2 regions of the Shewanella sp. KJ2020 genome follow, and region 2 is predicted to be linked to the other one. Evidence: riboswitches for the same ligand, from Rfam matches in the RefSeq annotation. Region 2 holds a riboswitch; the other holds the start of a gene.
What was found. A riboswitch is a leader RNA that binds a small molecule or an ion and turns the genes downstream of it on or off. The one in region 2 is predicted to bind lysine.

Region 1 (9,173 bases), on a different contig from region 2:
ACAATGTAGACATCGCATTAGCTGTGGTCACGCTAAAAGATAAGGCCATTAATTGGGTAACCTTAAGTGATGATAAAAATAAGGATATTTACCTGCCGCGGGTCGATTGGTTGCCGGGTAGCAAGCATTTGTCGTTTCAGTGGCAGAGCCGCGATCAACATCAGCTCGATTTGCAGTTAGTGGCATTAGATGCGCCGACTAAACCAAAAACCTTAGTGAAAGAACACAGCGATGCTTGGGTAAACCTCAATAATGATCTGCACTTTTTAAAGCAGCAGTCAGCCTTTATTTGGGCGTCTGAGCGTGATGGTTTTAATCATCTGTATCTTTTTGACTTAAAAGGCAAACTCAAAACACAATTGACTAAGGGCGAGTGGGCTGTCGATGCGTTGGAATACATAGATGAAACCGCAGGCTGGGTATATTTCACCGGCCGCAAAGACACGCCAATCGAGAAACAGCTTTATCGCGTACCGTTAGCGGGCGGTAAGGTTGAGCGGGTGAGCACACTGGCTGGGATGCATGATCCGGTATTTGCCGATAATCAAAGTGTGTATCTCGATTATTTCAACAGTTTATCTCAGCCACCGCAGATTAGTTTACACGGTGATAAGGGCCAACAACTGGCTTGGGTCGAGCAAAATGCGGTTAAACAAGGTCATCCTCTATATGACTATGCCGGACTCTGGCAACTGCCTGAGTTTAAAGAGCTTAAAGCCGAAGACGGTCAAATATTGCAAACTCGCTTATTTAAACCTGTGCCCTTCGATGCCAGCAAAAAATACCCCGTTGTTGTGCGGGTTTATGGCGGCCCACATGCCCAATTAGTGACCAATAGTTGGAGCGAGCAGGATTACTTTACCCAATACTTAGTCCAGCAAGGCTATGTGGTATTCCAATTAGATAACCGCGGCAGTGCCCACAGGGGCACCAAGTTTGAGCAAGTGATTTACCGTCACTTGGGTGAAGCGGAAGTGAATGATCAAAAAGTGGGTGTAGATTATTTGCGAAGTCTGCCCTTTGTCGATGCTGACAATGTCGCAATTTATGGCCATAGCTACGGTGGTTACATGGCTCTGATGAGTTTATTTAAGGCGCCGGATTACTTTAAAGCCGCGATTTCGGGCGCACCTGTGACCGACTGGCGCTTATATGATACCCATTATACCGAGCGTTATTTAGCTCATCCCGAGGGTAATGAAAAGGGTTATGAAGCCAGCAGTGTATTCCCCTATGTGAAAAACTACCAATCGGGTCTGCTGATGTACCACGGTATGGCCGATGATAATGTCTTGTTTGAAAACAGCACTCGCGTCTATAAGGCGTTGCAGGACGAGGGCAAATTGTTCCAGATGATCGATTATCCAGGTTCTAAACATTCGATGCGCGGCGAGAAAGTGCGGAATCACTTATACCGCTCGTTGGCGGATTTCCTCGATCGACAGCTTAAGCACGGCAAATAGCAGGCATAAAAAAACCAGATCCTAGGATCTGGTTTTTATTGCATGGGATCGGGTAATAGAAGATTAGTCTTCTAAGTTACCGCAGAAACGATAGCCTTCACCGTGGATAGTCGCGATGATTTCTGGCGTATCTGGCAAGCTTTCGAAATGCTTACGGATGCGACGGATAGTCACGTCAACAGTACGATCGTGTGGCTTTAACTCACGGCCAGTCATTTTCATCAGTAGATCGGCACGAGTTAGGATTTTGCCTGGGTTTTCAACAAAGTGCAGCATAGCGCGGAATTCGCTACGTGGCAGTTTGTAGGATTCACCCTGTGGGCTCACCAGTGAACGGCTGTTGATCTCTAGGCTCCAATCGTTGAAACGGTAGTATTCGACAGAGCTCTTTTCTTCGACTTCGTTGCCAGCGCTATTGACGCGAGTCAGAAGGTTGCGAGCACGGATCGTCAATTCACGTGGGTTGAACGGCTTGGTAATATAATCGTCCGCGCCAATTTCAAGTCCAAGAATTTTGTCGACTTCGTTGTCACGGCCTGTCAGGAAGATAAGACCGATGTTGTTGATTTCACGTAGTTCACGTGCCAACAACAGACCGTTTTTACCTGGTAAGTTAATATCCATAACCACCAAGTTAATTTTGTTTTCCTGCATAGCCTTATGCATTTCTGCGCCATCATTGGCCTCAGTGACCACATACCCTTCTGCCTCGAAAATACTTCTCAGCGTGTTACGGGTAACGGCTTCATCTTCAACGATCAGAATGTGCGGATTTTGCATGTTATTTACCTAAATTTTAACCAATTTTATTCTAACCATAAGCATCACTTACATCGGACGCTTATATTCATAAAAATGTTGATACTTCCTTGGACTGCTCTGTGCTTCTAAAGGAAAGATCTTTACGGCGACATGTCAGGATGTATATATAAAGTGCACGTTTAAAGTGTAATGCGATTAAACGTAACCAGTATCAACTTCGATAAGCAATAGTTAGAAATAGTTCCTTAACTATTGTTTTTTTTAAATGTTTAAATGATAAATCAAATGTAGAACACATTTTAAACAGATGTCTGGCCAGCCTATGTTATCTCTGCAGATAAATGTAACAAACTGTATTGAACGCTAAGCATCTTGGCTTATGGCTCAACTCGGCCAGTGACTTCATTGTACTCGTTTTAGGCATTTGTTAACAAATGAAATGTTAACAAAATTCAGGCTGAAGCCAAGATTTACCATGATATTTACTTTAGTCATTGATTAGTATAACTAATGTATTTTTGATTCTTGTGAGCTAGTTCACGCCTATTTGGTTTTTATTCTCACTCTGCTACACTAACGCGGGTTCATTTTTCGATTAGACAACCAATGGACAATACGACTCAAGATTTGTGGCAGTGTTATCAAACGCCGTTGTTTTTGCTTACTCAAGCATTATCCTGTGATTTTCCCTTTGCTGTTATTACCGCCCATAATCCCGCTTCAAAACTCCTCAGTCCCAGCCAAAACCGTTTACTCGATCGCCAACTTCTCCGTGAGATTGAATTATTGGGCAGTCCATACCGTGCCTTAGTGGGCGCTGCTGCAGATTTATCCCATATGGAAAAAAGTTGGGCCGTATTTATCGATAGAACGATGGCGCTGCAACTGGGTAAGAAATTTAATCAGTATGCCATTTATATGGTGGAGCAAGGTGAAGTGAGCTTAGTGCCTTGTACTCTGGTAGAGCAGGATGAGGTTTGTTTAGGTAAATTCAGTGATTATGTGCAGCTTGTGTATGAATTACCGGATTTAGACGCATAATCATCTATTTTTAATCGTTTTTATTTAAATTGTTCATTAGTTGTGAAATTAGCATTGACTTCATTAGGGGTTTATTGCTACTTTTTTCGTCCCTTTCCTAGGAAAGGAACAGAAGAGGAGCGTTAACTAGGTAGTCGGTCAGAGGAGCACAAACTCCAGCGATGATTGATGAGGGAGATTAACGCCGAGGCATAGATATGGTTGCTGCATATTTATGTCGGTCGCTTAGGCTGAATCCTAACGATTGTCACCTGTAATTGGTGGAGAGCTTCTGGTGACGATTGCTGTTTCCCTTCTATTGGGGTGCGTTATCATTGAGCACCAGGCTCTTCGAACGAAGTTAGTTCGGAGTGTGATCATGTTAGTTAATCAATATCTTATTCAATCTGTGTTTATTCCTTGCCCTACGTGTTTCACGGAGGTGCGCTAATGTCCCTCGTTGTCGCAAAATTTGGTGGAACCTCGGTTGCCGATTACGGTGCAATGAATCGCTGCGCCGAGATTGTACTGGGCAATTCCGCTTGCCGTTTAGTGGTCGTTAGCGCCTCGAGCGGCGTGACTAATCTCTTGGTTGAATTAACCCAAGAGTCGATTAACGACGATGGTCGTTTGCAGCGATTAAAACAAATTGCCCAAATTCAATACGCTATCTTAGATAAGCTCGGCTGCCCCAACGATGTGGCCGCCGCATTAGATAAATTATTGAGCCGCATGGCGGTATTGAGTGAAGCATTAGCCTCACAACGCAGCAAAGCCACTATGGATGAATTATTGTCCCTCGGTGAGCAATGTTCTTCGGTGTTATTTGCGGCGGTACTGCGTGAAAAAGGCGCGAATTCGAGCGCATTTGATGTACGCCGCGTGCTGCGTACCGATAGCCACTTTGGCCGCGCCGAGCCACAGGTTGAGCAAATTGCTTTGCTTTCCCGTGAGCACTTATTACCACTTTTATCTGAACAAGTGATTGTGACCCAAGGTTTTATTGGTGCAGATGAGGCCGGGCAAACCACTACGCTTGGCCGCGGTGGTAGCGACTATTCTGCAGCGCTGTTAGCCGAAGCCCTGCGAGCATCGGCGGTTGAGATTTGGACCGATGTGGCAGGTATTTATACGACAGATCCTCGTCTTGCGCCTAATGCTCATCCTATTGCCGAAATCAGTTTTAACGAAGCCGCCGAGATGGCGACCTTTGGTGCCAAAGTGTTGCATCCTGCGACGATCCTGCCTGCCGTTCGCCAGCAAATTCAAGTGTTTGTAGGTTCAAGCAAGGAGCCTGAAAAGGGTGGCACTTGGATCCGCCATCAAGTGGAAGATGCTCCCGTGTTCCGCGCCGTGGCGCTGCGCCGTGATCAAACCCTGTTAAATCTTCATAGCCTGCAAATGCTACATGCCCAGGGCTTTTTGGCCGAAACCTTTGCGACCTTAGCAAGGCATAAGATCAGTGTGGATTTAATTACCACCTCGGAAGTGAACGTGTCACTCACCCTCGATAAAACTGGGTCTGACTCTAGCGGTCAAGGCCTGTTGAGTGAAGCTTTGCTGCAAGAATTATCACAGCATTGCCGTGTGCGTGTTGAAGATGGTTTAGCCCTAGTGGCGATTATTGGCAACCGTATTGCGACCACCCCGGGCATTTGTCGTCGGGTGTTTGAGGTGCTAGAGCCCCACAATGTACGGATGATTTGCCAAGGCGCCAGCCCACATAATTTATGTGTGTTAGTGGCTGAAGCGGAAGCGGCACAGGTGGTTAAAGCATTGCACGAAAATCTGTTTGAAGGCGTCTAATATGCTGCCGACAAAATCGTCTTTGCAAATCGGTGAGCTTGCCGCTGGGCAAGCACTCACTTTGCCTATCTACCATTTTAAGCCGAGCGACGCTAAGGCGACTGGCCCTAAAGTGTATATTCAGGCCAATGTTCACGGCGCCGAAGTGCAAGGTAATGCGGTGATTTATCAGTTGATGAAGCAGCTTGAACACTGTGACATCCGCGGCGAAATCACCTTAGTGCCACTCGCCAATCCATTAGGTATCAATCAAAAAAGTGGTGAATTTACCCTAGGGCGTTTCGATCCTATCACTGGGGTAAACTGGAACCGTGAATATCTGAATCACAGCATCGACTTACCTACTTGGTATAGAGAACATGCCCACCTGAGTGATGTCGAGCTTGTTCAAGCCTATCGCAGCACTCTGGTTGAGGCTTGTCAGCAGAAATTGCGCACTGAATGGGGGATAACGACGGGACATAGGCTCGCGGTTAATCTACAGGCTATGGCCCACCAAGCCGATATAGTGCTGGATCTACACACTGGCCCTAAGTCCTGTAAGCATTTGTATTGCCCAGAATATGACTTGGCCGCAGCGCAATTTTTCTCTATCCCTTATACCTTAGTTATTCCCAATAGTTTTGGTGGCGCTATGGATGAGGCGGCGTTTTGTCCTTGGTGGCAGTTGAGTGATGTTGCAAAAGCCCAGGGGCGCGATCTAGCCGTTGCAGTGTCAGCATTAACTTTGGAATTGGCGAGTCAAGAGCGAGTCTGTCTTGAGGATGCGCTGGTTGATGCCCAAGGGATTTTGGCGTATTTAAGCCACCGAGGCGTAATTGCTGAAACCGTTGCGCCCGCTAAAATGTCGCGCTTTGGTTGTTACCTTAAAGACTACAAAAAGTATCACGCGCCGAGTTCTGGTTTAGTGGAGTACCTTGCGCCCGTAGGTGAGCCATTAGCCGCGGGACAGCCCTTAGTGAATTTACTGCGACTGGATTTATACGGCACGGCGGATGAGCTTAAAACTTTAACTCTACCGCTTGATTGCGTGCCGATTTTGCACTTTGCTTCGGCTTCGGTGCACCAAGGGACTGAACTCTATAAGGTGATGACAAATCTGTTTGAGTTGCCGATATCGAATCGCCAGCCGAGCTAATAAAAATTAGCTCGTAAGCATTCGCCCATAACAAATTGCTTATAGGGCTGAGAGAAAACAACGCCAATCCTAATCGATTGGCTTTGTTATTTTTAGGGAGGTTATAACCACTTAAATCGATAAAACAGCGTCATTTGCAGGGCAACGAGAGAGATTAATATGCCGCAGAAGGTGGCAAAGGCCCAAGTGTTGTCAGCCCCTGGTATGCCGCCAATATTGACCCCGAGTAAGCCCGTTAAAAAGCCTAATGGTAAGAAAATAGCAGATACTAAGGATAGGAAATATAAGCGTTTATTGAGCTGCTCCGACTGTTGGCTAAGCAATTCCTCTTGGGTCACATTCGCCCTATCGCGCAGGGCATCGAGATCTTCGAGGGTCCGCACCAGTTTGTCTGTGGTTTCCCGCATTTTTAGCCGCTCCGGATCGTTAAACAGAATAAACTGATCGCTGAGGAGCTTAGAGAAGGCTTCTTTTTGTGGTGCTAAATAGCGGCGCAGCGTGACCGCTTGGCGACGTAATTCGGCGATATCAGTCCTCAAGTCTTTAAGATTGCCAGAGACAACTAACTCTTCTAATTCATATAGTTGTTCTTCTAACTTATCGATAAACTCCACTTTGTGTGTGGTCAACTTTTCACATATAGTCGCGATAAAATCCCCACTGGTTCTTGGCCCTGTGCCCTCTACTATGAGTTCTGCCACGTCTTTGGCGGATTGTAACTCGCGATCACAGGTCGAAATAATCCGCTGCTTATCGGCATAAATACGGATAGCGACCATGTCTTCGGGGGCGGAGTTAGGGTTGAGGTTGACTCCGCGCAGTGCCAGTAATACTCCTTCACCGGCGATGACGGCCCTCGGGCGAGTATCTTGGGCGAGGAGGGCGTCGGTTTCGACTTTATTTAGGCCGCTATTGAGTACCCAATGACGGGCTTTTTTATGGCGATAACGTAGGTGTACCCAGAGCAAACCGTTATTGGGATCCCAGCTGTCAATTTGCTCAGAGCTTAAGACAGAGCCCGCTTGATCGCCACTTAGCACTAAGCTATAGATAAATCCATCGTGCATTATTGTGTTCCACTCTCTTACTCAACTATGCATTCAAGCTAACTGATTTTTCTATGGAAATGAAGCCTACTGCAGAGGATAGTGATCCTCGTAGTTGCTGAATAAGTGTCGAGTGTGTGAGTGGCAAGCCGAGCAACTTACGCTGTGATAGGTTAAAATTAGTTTCAAGTCGTGACGTATAGAGAACACAAAATGGAATATGAATTTAGGCGTAACAGTTTGACTGGCACTTATTTAGCCACTTTTAGCATGGATCATGAAGTGCTAGGCCAGTGGTTTTCTGAGGAGTTAGGACCAGAGTTAGCCAAAGTTCAGCAAGTGTTGGATGTAATAAAAGATATTCAGGCCGACAAACTCACCTCGTGGCGCCTCGTTGGCAATGATTTCACCTTAGAGCTAGAGCGCGAGCAGGCGCGAGTCTTTGCTAATACCTTAGGTTTTGAACAAGAGTTTGAACTTGAAGAGGCGATGTCGCTCTATGATGCGGAGTCTGAGGCCTATTGTGGCCTAGAGGATTTCGAGCAAGCCCTATTAAGTTGGTACGAGTTTGTACAAAAAGGCTGTTAGGTGAGCCACTGTATTTTCCTTCATCGACTCTGAAATAATAAAGGCAATCATTTGATTGCCTTTATTATTTTAGCCGTACTCTAGGATTAATGATTGAGATATCTTACCGCCATTTCGGTTCTCGACTTGGCATTTGCCTTACGCAGTAGGTTTTTCACATGTACTTTAACCGTGCCTTCACTGATATGTAAGTGCTCTGAAATCATTCGGTTGCTTAGTCCTTCTGCCAACTGTTGCAGAATTTGTAACTCCCTTGGGGTGAGGCTCGACAGCCATTCTTGCTCGTCGGCCGCGTCTTTGAGTTCATAGAGATATTCTTCGACTTCATCGCTGATGACTCTATGGCCTAACATGGCATTTTTGAGTTTATCCAGCAGTAAATCTGGCTCGGTATCTTTAAGTAAATAACCGTCGGCTCCCGCACGTAGTAGGCGGATAACGTCCTGTTTTGCATCGGAAACGGTAAGGATCACTATGCGCGAGGTCACACCCTCTTGGCGCATGGCGTTGAGGGTATCTAGGCCTGTCATGCCTTTCATATTCAGATCGAGCAAGATGATATCGGGTTCATCCGTAGCCACAGCGCTCAGGGCATCTAGGCCACTGCCCGCTTCACCGAAGAGGCTAAAATCAGGATCTGAGGCGATTAGTTGGCATATGCCCTTGCGTAAAAGAGGATGATCATCGACCACCAGGACGGAATAAGGTTTACCCATTTGCAGGCTCCTGTTGAGAAGGGAAAATCAGCGTGACCTTTGTTCCTTGTGGAAGGCTCTGTTCGCTGTCTATTGTGGTCGTGAGAGTACCACTTTGTGTTTGCTGTGTTTGCTGTGTCACCTCTGTCTGGCCATCGACAGGGGACTTACTATTACTACTAAATACAACGTAACCCGCTAACTTACTGGCTCGTTCGTGCATGATCCCTATACCAAAGTGCTGATCGCGCTCTTTTAAGTACCCTATCCCAATTCCGTTATCGCTGACACTGATATTGACCATTCCCTTGTCATCCTTATAACAGCGGATATTAATGATGCTGGCATTAGCATGTTTAATGGCATTAAGCGTCGCTTCACGGGTGATTTGCAGAATATGGATATGTTGTTTAGCTTCAAGCCATTGGGGGGCTAGTTTGTAATCTAGGTTGATTTGTATGTCTGTTTTGGTCCTGAGCTGCTCTAGCATGGCTTCGAGTGCATTTTTCAAATTCGGTTCTTTAATCGTTAATCTAAAGGTCGAGAGCAGTTCCCTTAACTGCACATATGCAGTGCTTACACCTTCATTGATTTCCGTTAATTGATTTTCAACCGCGGGGCTACGGCAACTGTAATCTAAGTTTTTGCGCAATAA
Region 2 (9,173 bases):
ATGAAATGGGCCATGGCACCCACGGCATGTTCTCTAAAGTGACATATCCAAGCCTGGCGGGCACCTCGGTTTCACGGGACTTTGTCGAATTTCCATCGACCTTTGAAGAAGATTGGGCCGCCCATCCTAAAGTCTTAGCAAATTACGCTAAACACTATGAAACCGGCCAACCCATCCCCGATGAACTGCTGCAAAAACTACTGAAATCCGGCAGTTTTAACCAAGGGTTTGACACCTTGGAATATATGGCCGCCGCATTAGTGGATATGGAGTGGCATTCATTAAGCCCAGATGCACCGCTGCAAGATGTGGCCACCTTTGAGGCCAATGCCCTGAAGAAGCACGGCTTAAACATCAGCGCAGTGCCGCCACGCTATAAGTCGACCTACTTTGCCCACGCCTTCCCCGGCGGTTACTCGGCAAGTTATTACGCCTATATGTGGAGTGAGATTTTAGCGGCAGATGCCTTTGCCTATGTACAAACCCAAGGCGGGCTCAATCGTGACATCGGTATGAAATACCGCAAAACTATCCGTGAAGTGGGTAATAGCATAGCGCCAATGGAAGCCTACAAAAACTTCCGCGGACAAGAGCCGACCACAGAGGGCCTATTAAACCGTCGCGGTTTAAAGAAAACCCTATAGTCATAACTTCTTAAGCCATAAAAAAATCAGCCAGCAATATGCTGGCTGATTTTTAACTGAAACCTCAAGCTAAATCACTACTTTGCCACACGATTAGACTGTATTCGCAACCAAATAATGCAGATAACAAACAATAAGCTACAGGTTGCTAAGCCCGCATTGACCGACTCTGTAAAACCGAGCACCACATAACCCACCATGCTGATAAAGGCAACAATCAAGGCGTAGGGTAACTGGGTGACCACATGGTCGATATGGTGACAACTCGCACCCGTGGACGACAAAATAGTGGTATCAGAAATCGGCGAGCAATGATCGCCAAATACCGCCCCCGCGAGGACAGAGGCCAGCATAGGTAACATCATGCTAGTGTGGCTTCCCATCGCCATATCGGCGGCAATCGGCAGCATAATACCGAAAGTGCCCCAGCTCGTTCCGGTAGAAAATGCCGTTAATCCCGCTAACACAAACATTAAAGCGGGGAGAAACGCGAAGGGAATATTTCCTGTTGCTAAACTCGCCATAAACTTACCGGTTTCGAGTTGGCCAATAACCCCAGCGATTGTCCAAGCGAATAGCAGAATATAAATTGCCGGCAACATAGAGCGAGCACCCTGCACAACGCCTTTAACCACCATCGCTTTCTCAACCCCTTGCGCAAGGTTAACCACTAAGGCAACCACTAAACCTGCTAAAGAACCGAAGAATAATGACGAGCTAACATCTGTCTTCTCAAAGGCTGAAATAATATTAAATTCAATACCTTCTTTTGCCAAAACCTGAGCGCCACTGTTGATCATAAAATACAGGGTCGCAAATACCAACACAGTGATCGGCAGAAATAGGCCTAAGATTTTACCGCTTTCCGCTTCCGGGAGATCGGCATTGGCACCAGGGGGCAATCCTTTGGTCTCATCATATAAATTACCGCGCAGGGCATTGAGTTCATGCTCGCGCATAGGGCCAATATCTAGCCCCATAAAAGCAACACAGAGTAATAACAACAGCGAGAAAATTGCGTAGAAATTCATTGGGATCATTTGAATAAATACACTCAAATGGCCCGTGTCAGCAAAACCGTGCGCCGTTAAAATCCCGCCTATTAACGCAATAATATAAGCTCCCCAGCTCGAAACGGGGGAAATAACGCACACAGGCGCCGCCGTTGAATCCAATAAATACGCCAACTTAGCGCGGGAAACATAATAGCGGTCGGTAACGGGTCTAGCGACGGAACCAACGACTAAGCTATTGAAATAGTCGTCAATAAAGACAACACAGCCTAAGAACATGGTCAGTAATTTTGCATCACGTTTATTGCGAATATGTAAACGCGCCCAATCGGCGAATGCCCGGGCACTCCCACTGACAGTAATCAGTGCGGTGATCATACCCAGTACGATTAAGAAACCGAGAATATATAAGTTCCAAGAATTAACAGCACCATCGGCCCAAAAAAGTCCCTTAATGCTATTAAATAAAAACTCACCACTGGCAAGAGGCGAAAATTGATTGAGCAATAAAACCCCAATCACGATGCCTAAACCTAAGGAGAGGAGTACACGGCGAGTTAAAATCGCCAATACAATAGCTACCACTGGCGGCAGCAAAGAAAGCGCCGAATCGGCATAACTCATAACAGTCATTGATTATTTCTTCGTCAAAAATACGAATGGAGGGCGACTGAACTGGTGGGGAAAAGGCAATAGATACCCAAGGTCACCTGTCCTATCAGTAGCGCTCCATAGTAACTATTTCTAATATCCATATCAGAAAATACTATGGCAGTGCTGCACCTATTAAGTACAACCCCAGCAGTTGATCGTGATAAATCGAACCACTTCGGCACCAAATCCTTTCGCAATCGATCAACGGAATCACCCTACTGATCACTACTGATATTTGGCGCGCCTCTACTTCTAAGAACGCCCATGCGCGGGCGTGAGGCACATAAAAACATAAGCGGCTAAGCAGATGCTACCGCAAAGCCGCTTACTGTGACCTAGATCACAGATAAAATCAACCGAGACTCGCAATCAACTCAGGAACAGCATCAAACAGGTCGGCTTCGAGGCCATAATCGGCCACTTGGAAAATGGGTGCTTCGGGATCTTTATTGATAGCAACGATGACTTTCGCGTCTTTCATGCCCGCTAAATGCTGGATCGCACCGGAAATACCGACGGCAATATACAGGTTTGGCGCAACGATTTTTCCGGTTTGACCCACTTGTAAATCGTTAGGTACAAAGCCAGCGTCAACCGCGGCCCGTGATGCACCAACTGCGGCACCAAGCTTATCAGCCAGCTGTTCTAACATACCGAAGTTTTCACCACTGCCCATACCGCGACCACCGGAAACGATAATCCCAGCATTACCTAATTCAGGACGTGCAGAAACCGTTAAGGATTGAGAAACAAACTGCGTTTTCGCCTCAAACACTTTATCGACTATCGTCACGGCTGCATTGTTACCCTCGGCCGTGGCATCAAATGCACTGGCACGCACAGTCATGACTTTTATCGCATCGTGGCTTTGTACTGTCGCTAGGGCATTACCCGCATAAATAGGGCGCACAAAAGTGTCGGCATTAACAATGGCAATCACCTCTGAGAGTTGTGCCACGTCTAATAATGCCGCTACCCTTGGCATAGCATCTTTGCCAAAGCTCGATGCGGCAGCAAGTATATGGCTGTAATTAGGCGCTAAATCCACCAGCAATTTTGAGACATTTTCCGCAAGGTGCGCTTCATAGACACTGGCATCGGCAAGCAAAACTTGGCTAACACCTTGTAATGTTTGCGCAGATTGGGCAACGGCACTGCATTGATGACCGACAACTAATACATGCACATCCTCACCGATGGCACGCGCCGCAGTGACAACCTTGGCGGTATCGAGTTTCAGAGCCGCATTATCATGTTCAGCTAATACTAAAATGGCCATTTAGATCACCTTCGCTTCATTTTTTAACTTTTCGACTAGCTCAGCTACCGACGCTACCATAATACCTGCTTTACGCTCTGCAGGTGGCGTCACTTTCACGAGGGTTTGATGGTTTTTCAAGGTCACACCCAAATCGGCAATCGTCATGACATCCAAAGGCTTACGTTTTGCCTTCATAATGTTTGGTAATGAAGCGTAACGGGGTTCATTCAAACGTAAATCGGCCGTCACTACAGCCGGTAATGGCAGACTCAGGGTTTGCATACCACCATCGATTTCACGGGAGACTTGCACCGACTGACCTTCGACTTTAATTTCGGAGGCAAACGTCGCTTGCGGCATATCCGTTAATGCCGCAAACATTTGCCCAGTTTGGTTATTGTCACCATCGATAGACTGCTTACCAAAAATCACCAATTCGGCCTGCTCTTTTTCCTGTACAGCCTTAAGGAGTTTGGCGATAGATAAAGGCACTAGCTCGTCTTCGGTATCGATGTGGATTGCACGGTCTGCACCGAGTGCCAGCGCAGTACGTAATTGTTCTTGAACGGCTTTATTACCGATACTAACGACCACCACTTCAGTAGCACTGCCCGCTTCTTTCAAACGAACCGCTTCTTCTACTGCGATTTCACAAAAAGGGTTCAACGCCATTTTGAGGTTTGCGGTATCAACGCTTGTGTTGTCAGCTTTGACCCTGACCTTCACATTGGCATCAACAACACGCTTAACAGGCACCAATACTTTCATAGGGTTTCCTTCCTACACTTTCATGTACATGGACAAAACATTGGTCGTTACCAATGCAGGATAGAGCAACTTTACGTCCTGTTAACGTTAACGTCAACTAAAGTCAAACGCCTGTTTGCATTTTTTAATACAGGGCTGTTGGCCACATTTTTGAACACTTATTTGCCATATATAAAAAAGTTCAAAATTTAAATAATATTTAATTTCTCAATATTGCGTAATTTTATTTGATTCGAGCTATATTAGTTTCTATCATTTAGGGGTTGTTCACCATTATCCTGTATTAAAAATAGAGTGGGACGAAAATAGATATGAGCGAATTTTTAGAAATATTAACTCACGGTCGTCGTTTTAAAGCTGCGGTAAAAGATCTCAGCGTAGAAGAACTGCGTGATTTAGCCGCTAAACTAGATAAAATTCTAGTTGAACGTGAATCAATGGAAGAAGAAGAACAGCAAGCCATCGCTGCTCGTAACGCTAAGATTGAAGAAATCCGTCAACAAATGGAAGCTGTTGGTTTATCCATCGATGACTTAGGTGGTGTAGCGGTTAAAGCGGCCAGCAAAAAGCGTGCTCCTCGTCCAGCAAAATATCAAATTGAAGTTGACGGTGAAATGGTTCAGTGGACAGGCCAAGGCCGTATGCCAACCGTATTTAAGAACGAGATCAACAAAGGTCGTTCTATGGATGATTTCTTAATCTAATCCAATTTAAAAGTACCGCACCGTAATAGCGATGACGCATTACAGTTAGGTAACATAAAAAAACTCGCCATTGGGCGAGTTTTTTTATGCCTCATTCGTTCAAAACAGACTGGCGTTCCGAATTACAGTCAATGCTAAAATTGCGTTACAATTCAGCCTTAGTATTTCCAGCGACTTTCAGTTACTCTTTATCCACCCTCCCCCATTAGAATAAAAACATGCAGATAAACAATAAGATAATAATAAGCTGCGGCATAATAACTAGCTTTGTTCCCCTCAGTATTTTTGCCCAAGGAAACCCAGTACAACCCGTTAGTAAGTTAACCGCCTTTACCCATGCCGAATTAATTGTCGCACCGGGGAAACGACTAACCGATGCCACTCTATTGGTTGAAAATAATAGAATTAAAGCCATTATTGAGCACGGAGATATACCCGCTTCAGCATTACAAATCGACCTCACGGGTTACACTATCTACCCAGGCTTTATCGACCCCTTCACTGATTATGGAATTGAGTTTGAATATCCCAAACTCGGCTTAACCCGTCCTGTATATGATATTAAACGTATAGGTGGCAATGCCGAAAATGGGGCAATTCATGCAGAAAAAGAATGGTTTAATTACGTTTATCCCAATAGAGAACGCGCAAAAGATTGGATCAATAACGGCTTTACCAGTGTGCAAAGTAGTAAGCTCGATGGCATTTTTCGCGGCACAGGTGTGAGTTTATCCTTAGCCGATAAAACCGCTAATGAAGTGATTTATCGGGCGCGAACTCAAGCTTTTATGGCATTTGATAAAGGCACATCCGAACAGGATTACCCCAATTCATTAATGGGAAGTATTGCACTGATCAGACAAACCTTTGCCGATGCCAACTGGTATAACCAAAATAAGCATAAATCCGCCAATAGCACAATAAACACCCCGTTTGAGTTTAATATCGCCTTTGAAAAATTAGATCATTTGGCCGAGAAGCCAATTGTGTTTGAAACGAAAAATCTCAATGATTTATTACGCGCGGCTCACCTACTCAAAGAACATCAACAGCCCGCCAATCTTTTAGGAAGCGGTCAAGAATACGCTCGCATTAACGAGCTAAAAGCCTTGAACTATCCCTTGATCCTACCGCTCAACTACCCACAAGCTCCAGACGTCGGTACCGATGATGCTGATCGTGATGTATCACTGGCAGACTTAAGACAATGGGAGCGTGCGCCAACAAATCCTGCCGCAGTCGCCAAAGCCGCAATTCCCTTTGCCTTAACTCAATACGGCATTAAGAGCGATGCTTTTTGGCCACGTTTACGCCAAGCCGTTGCCCAAGGGTTAACCGAAGAACAAGCCTTAGCGGCACTTACCATTCAAGCCGCCGAAATGGCGGGGACGGCGGATTTTACCGGCAAACTCGCCCCAGGCTATATGGCTGATTTTGTGGTCACTAAGGGGAATATCTTTAAAGATGGCCAGATCTATAGCGTTTGGTTACAGGGCCAAGAGCAGAGTATTCGCTCACTTTCGCAAGCTAAATTACTGGGTGATTACCAATTAAGTTTCAATAACCTCACGCTGGATTTATCGCTGCAAGATATCAGCAAAGACGATAAACCTAAGTTTCAGGGTAACTTGAGTAGCGGTGAACAAAGTATCTCGCTCACCAACCTCACACTAGAGGATGACGGTAGAGTCAGTTTTAATGCCAATCTTACCGCCGCCGGTATCCAAGGCATCAGCCGTTTTACCCTATGGCTGGCTAAGGATGGTGTTCAGGGGCGAATGATCGATGCCCAAAGCCGCAGCACCCATGTTGCCGGTGTGGCCATCACAGCAAACGATGGGCAAATAAAACCGCAAGACTCCAAAATAACGGCAAACACGGCTCTAGTGAGTCAACTCACCTACCCTAATGTTGCCTATGGTCTGAACGAAGCCCCAAAAGCCGAGAAACTCCATATTAAAAATGCCACCCTGTGGACTTCTGATAAACAGGGTATCTTGGAACATGCGGATCTGTTAATGGCCAATGGCCGCATCGAGAAAATTGGTCAACAACTCAGTACGCCTTCAGGTTATCAAGTGCTCGATGCAACGGGCAAACACCTAACTGCGGGCATTATCGATGAACATTCCCATATCGCCATCAATGGTGGCACGAATGAAGGCACTGATGCCGTCACCTCTGAGGTGCGTATTGGGGATGTGCTCAATCCCGAAGACATTTCAATCTACCGCGCCTTAGCGGGCGGAGTCACCAGCGCACAATTACTCCACGGCAGCGCGAATCCTATCGGTGGCCAATCGCAACTGATCAAGATGAAATGGGGAGAAAGCGCCGAGCAACTTAAATTTGCTAACGCGCCGACGAGTATCAAATTTGCCCTTGGTGAAAACGTAAAACAGAGCAACTGGGGCGAGAAGTTTGTGCAGCGCTACCCGCAGACTCGCATGGGGGTTAAAGCCTTATTTGCTGAAACCTTCGACGCCGCCATCGCCTATGAACATGCACTTAAGGCCTATGATGAGCTACGCAGCAGTGAGAAAAAGAAAACCATCGCACCGCGCCCAAGCTATCGCCTGCAGGCCGTCGCCGAGGTATTAAATCAACAGCGCGATGTGCATATCCACTCCTATGTGCAGTCAGAGATCTTAATGTTCCTGCGTTTAGCCGAAGCCTATCGCTTTAAAGTGCAAACCTTTACCCATGTGCTCGAAGGTTACAAAGTCGCCAGCGAGCTCGCCGCCCATGGTGCCGGCGCATCGACCTTTGCCGATTGGTGGGCCTATAAGTTTGAGGTATATGACGCTATTCCGCAAAACGCTTGCCTGATGCAAAACAAAGGCGTGACCACCAGCATTAACTCAGACGACTACGAAATGCAGCGTAGGCTCAACCAAGAAGCGGCTAAGTCTATGATGTATTGCAATATGTCAAAGGAAGATGCTTGGAATATGGTGACTATCAACCCAGCGAAGCAGTTAAGAGTCGATGAATACGTGGGCTCACTCACTCCTGGAAAAATGGCCGATATCGTGCTTTGGAACGCCGAGCCGCTATCGATTTACGCCAAAGTGACCCAGGCTTGGGTCGAAGGCAAACGCTATTTCGATCGAGACCAAGACCAACTTGCCCAAAAAGCCATAGTCAACGAGCGCGCCAAACTTATCCAAAAAATTCTCAGCAGTGATGATAACGCCAAGGCGGGTGAGAAAGTCACGCCACTTAACGAGCCACAATGGCACTGCGATACTCACTATCAGGCATGGGGCCACACTCATCAGGGAGCCAAATAATGCAACTTTTACCGACAACGCTCTTGTTTGCGGCATTACTGGGAGCCATCTCCACAGCGAGCGCCAACGATATAGTGCCAGCACCAAAGCAAAGCCACACTGTGCTGATTAAAAACGCCACAGTCCACACTGTTAGCCAAGGTGTGCTCAATAATACCGATGTGTTAATTGAGAATGGCAAAATTGCCGCTGTGGGGAGCCCAGTTAATACACCCGCCGCCGGGGGAACTGACATACATATCGTCGATGCGAGCGGTAAACATTTATATCCGGGGCTCATTGCCCTCGATACTAGCTTAGGTTTAGTCGAAATTGAGATGAGCCGTCCTACCGTCGATAACGCCGAGGTCGGTGATTTTAATCCACAAATTAGCACAGCAAGCGCCTATAATCCGGATTCAGAACTTATCCCCACCATACGCTATAACGGAATTACCCACGCCCAAATCGTCCCCAGCGGCGAGGGGTTAGCGGGGCAATCGGTGCTGGTCAATCTCGATGCGTGGACGATCGAGGACGCCCTACAACCAAGCGAAGGCCAATTCCATGTCTACTGGCCGCAAATCAAGCGCATGCCTGAGGATGAAAAAGAGAAAGCCAAGGCAATCGAGAAAAATCAACAGGCTATCGATAAACTCAACGCCGCCTTTGAGGATGGCTACCGTTACTTTTTAAGTGATCAACATAAAAGCGAGGATGAAGGCAATCAGTCCAGCAGTAAAAATCTGCGTTGGCAGACCATGTTGCCATTGTACCAAGGTAAAGCGACCCTATTCGCCCATGCCGATACGGTTGGACAAATTGAGCAAGTGATTGCCCTAGCGAAAAAATACCAA

Region 1: another riboswitch for lysine. It lies ahead of lysC (lysine-sensitive aspartokinase 3); the one in region 2 lies ahead of MJO46_RS19085 (Na+/H+ antiporter NhaC family protein).

Annotation. Positions count from the first base shown of each region.
Region 1 is NZ_JAKUKD010000015.1:116,667-125,839, reverse strand. It holds gene MJO46_RS09590 (S9 family peptidase) at 1-1,463, shown strand, start outside; gene arcA (two-component system response regulator ArcA) at 1,527-2,243, opposite strand; gene MJO46_RS09580 (DUF3293 domain-containing protein) at 2,832-3,266, shown strand; lysine riboswitch at 3,371-3,545, shown strand; gene lysC (lysine-sensitive aspartokinase 3) at 3,696-5,051, shown strand; gene MJO46_RS09570 (succinylglutamate desuccinylase/aspartoacylase family protein) at 5,053-6,189, shown strand; gene MJO46_RS09565 (zinc transporter ZntB) at 6,291-7,256, opposite strand; gene MJO46_RS09560 (YacL family protein) at 7,449-7,823, shown strand; gene MJO46_RS09555 (response regulator) at 7,910-8,539, opposite strand; gene narQ (nitrate/nitrite two-component system sensor histidine kinase NarQ) at 8,532-9,173, opposite strand, start outside.
Region 2 is NZ_JAKUKD010000032.1:249,218-258,390, reverse strand. It holds gene MJO46_RS19090 (M3 family metallopeptidase) at 1-644, shown strand, start outside; gene MJO46_RS19085 (Na+/H+ antiporter NhaC family protein) at 722-2,290, opposite strand; lysine riboswitch at 2,372-2,568, opposite strand; gene MJO46_RS19080 (electron transfer flavoprotein subunit alpha/FixB family protein) at 2,664-3,590, opposite strand; gene MJO46_RS19075 (electron transfer flavoprotein subunit beta/FixA family protein) at 3,591-4,340, opposite strand; gene MJO46_RS19070 (H-NS family nucleoid-associated regulatory protein) at 4,652-5,044, shown strand; gene MJO46_RS19065 (amidohydrolase family protein) at 5,263-8,337, shown strand; gene MJO46_RS19060 (amidohydrolase family protein) at 8,337-9,173, shown strand, end outside.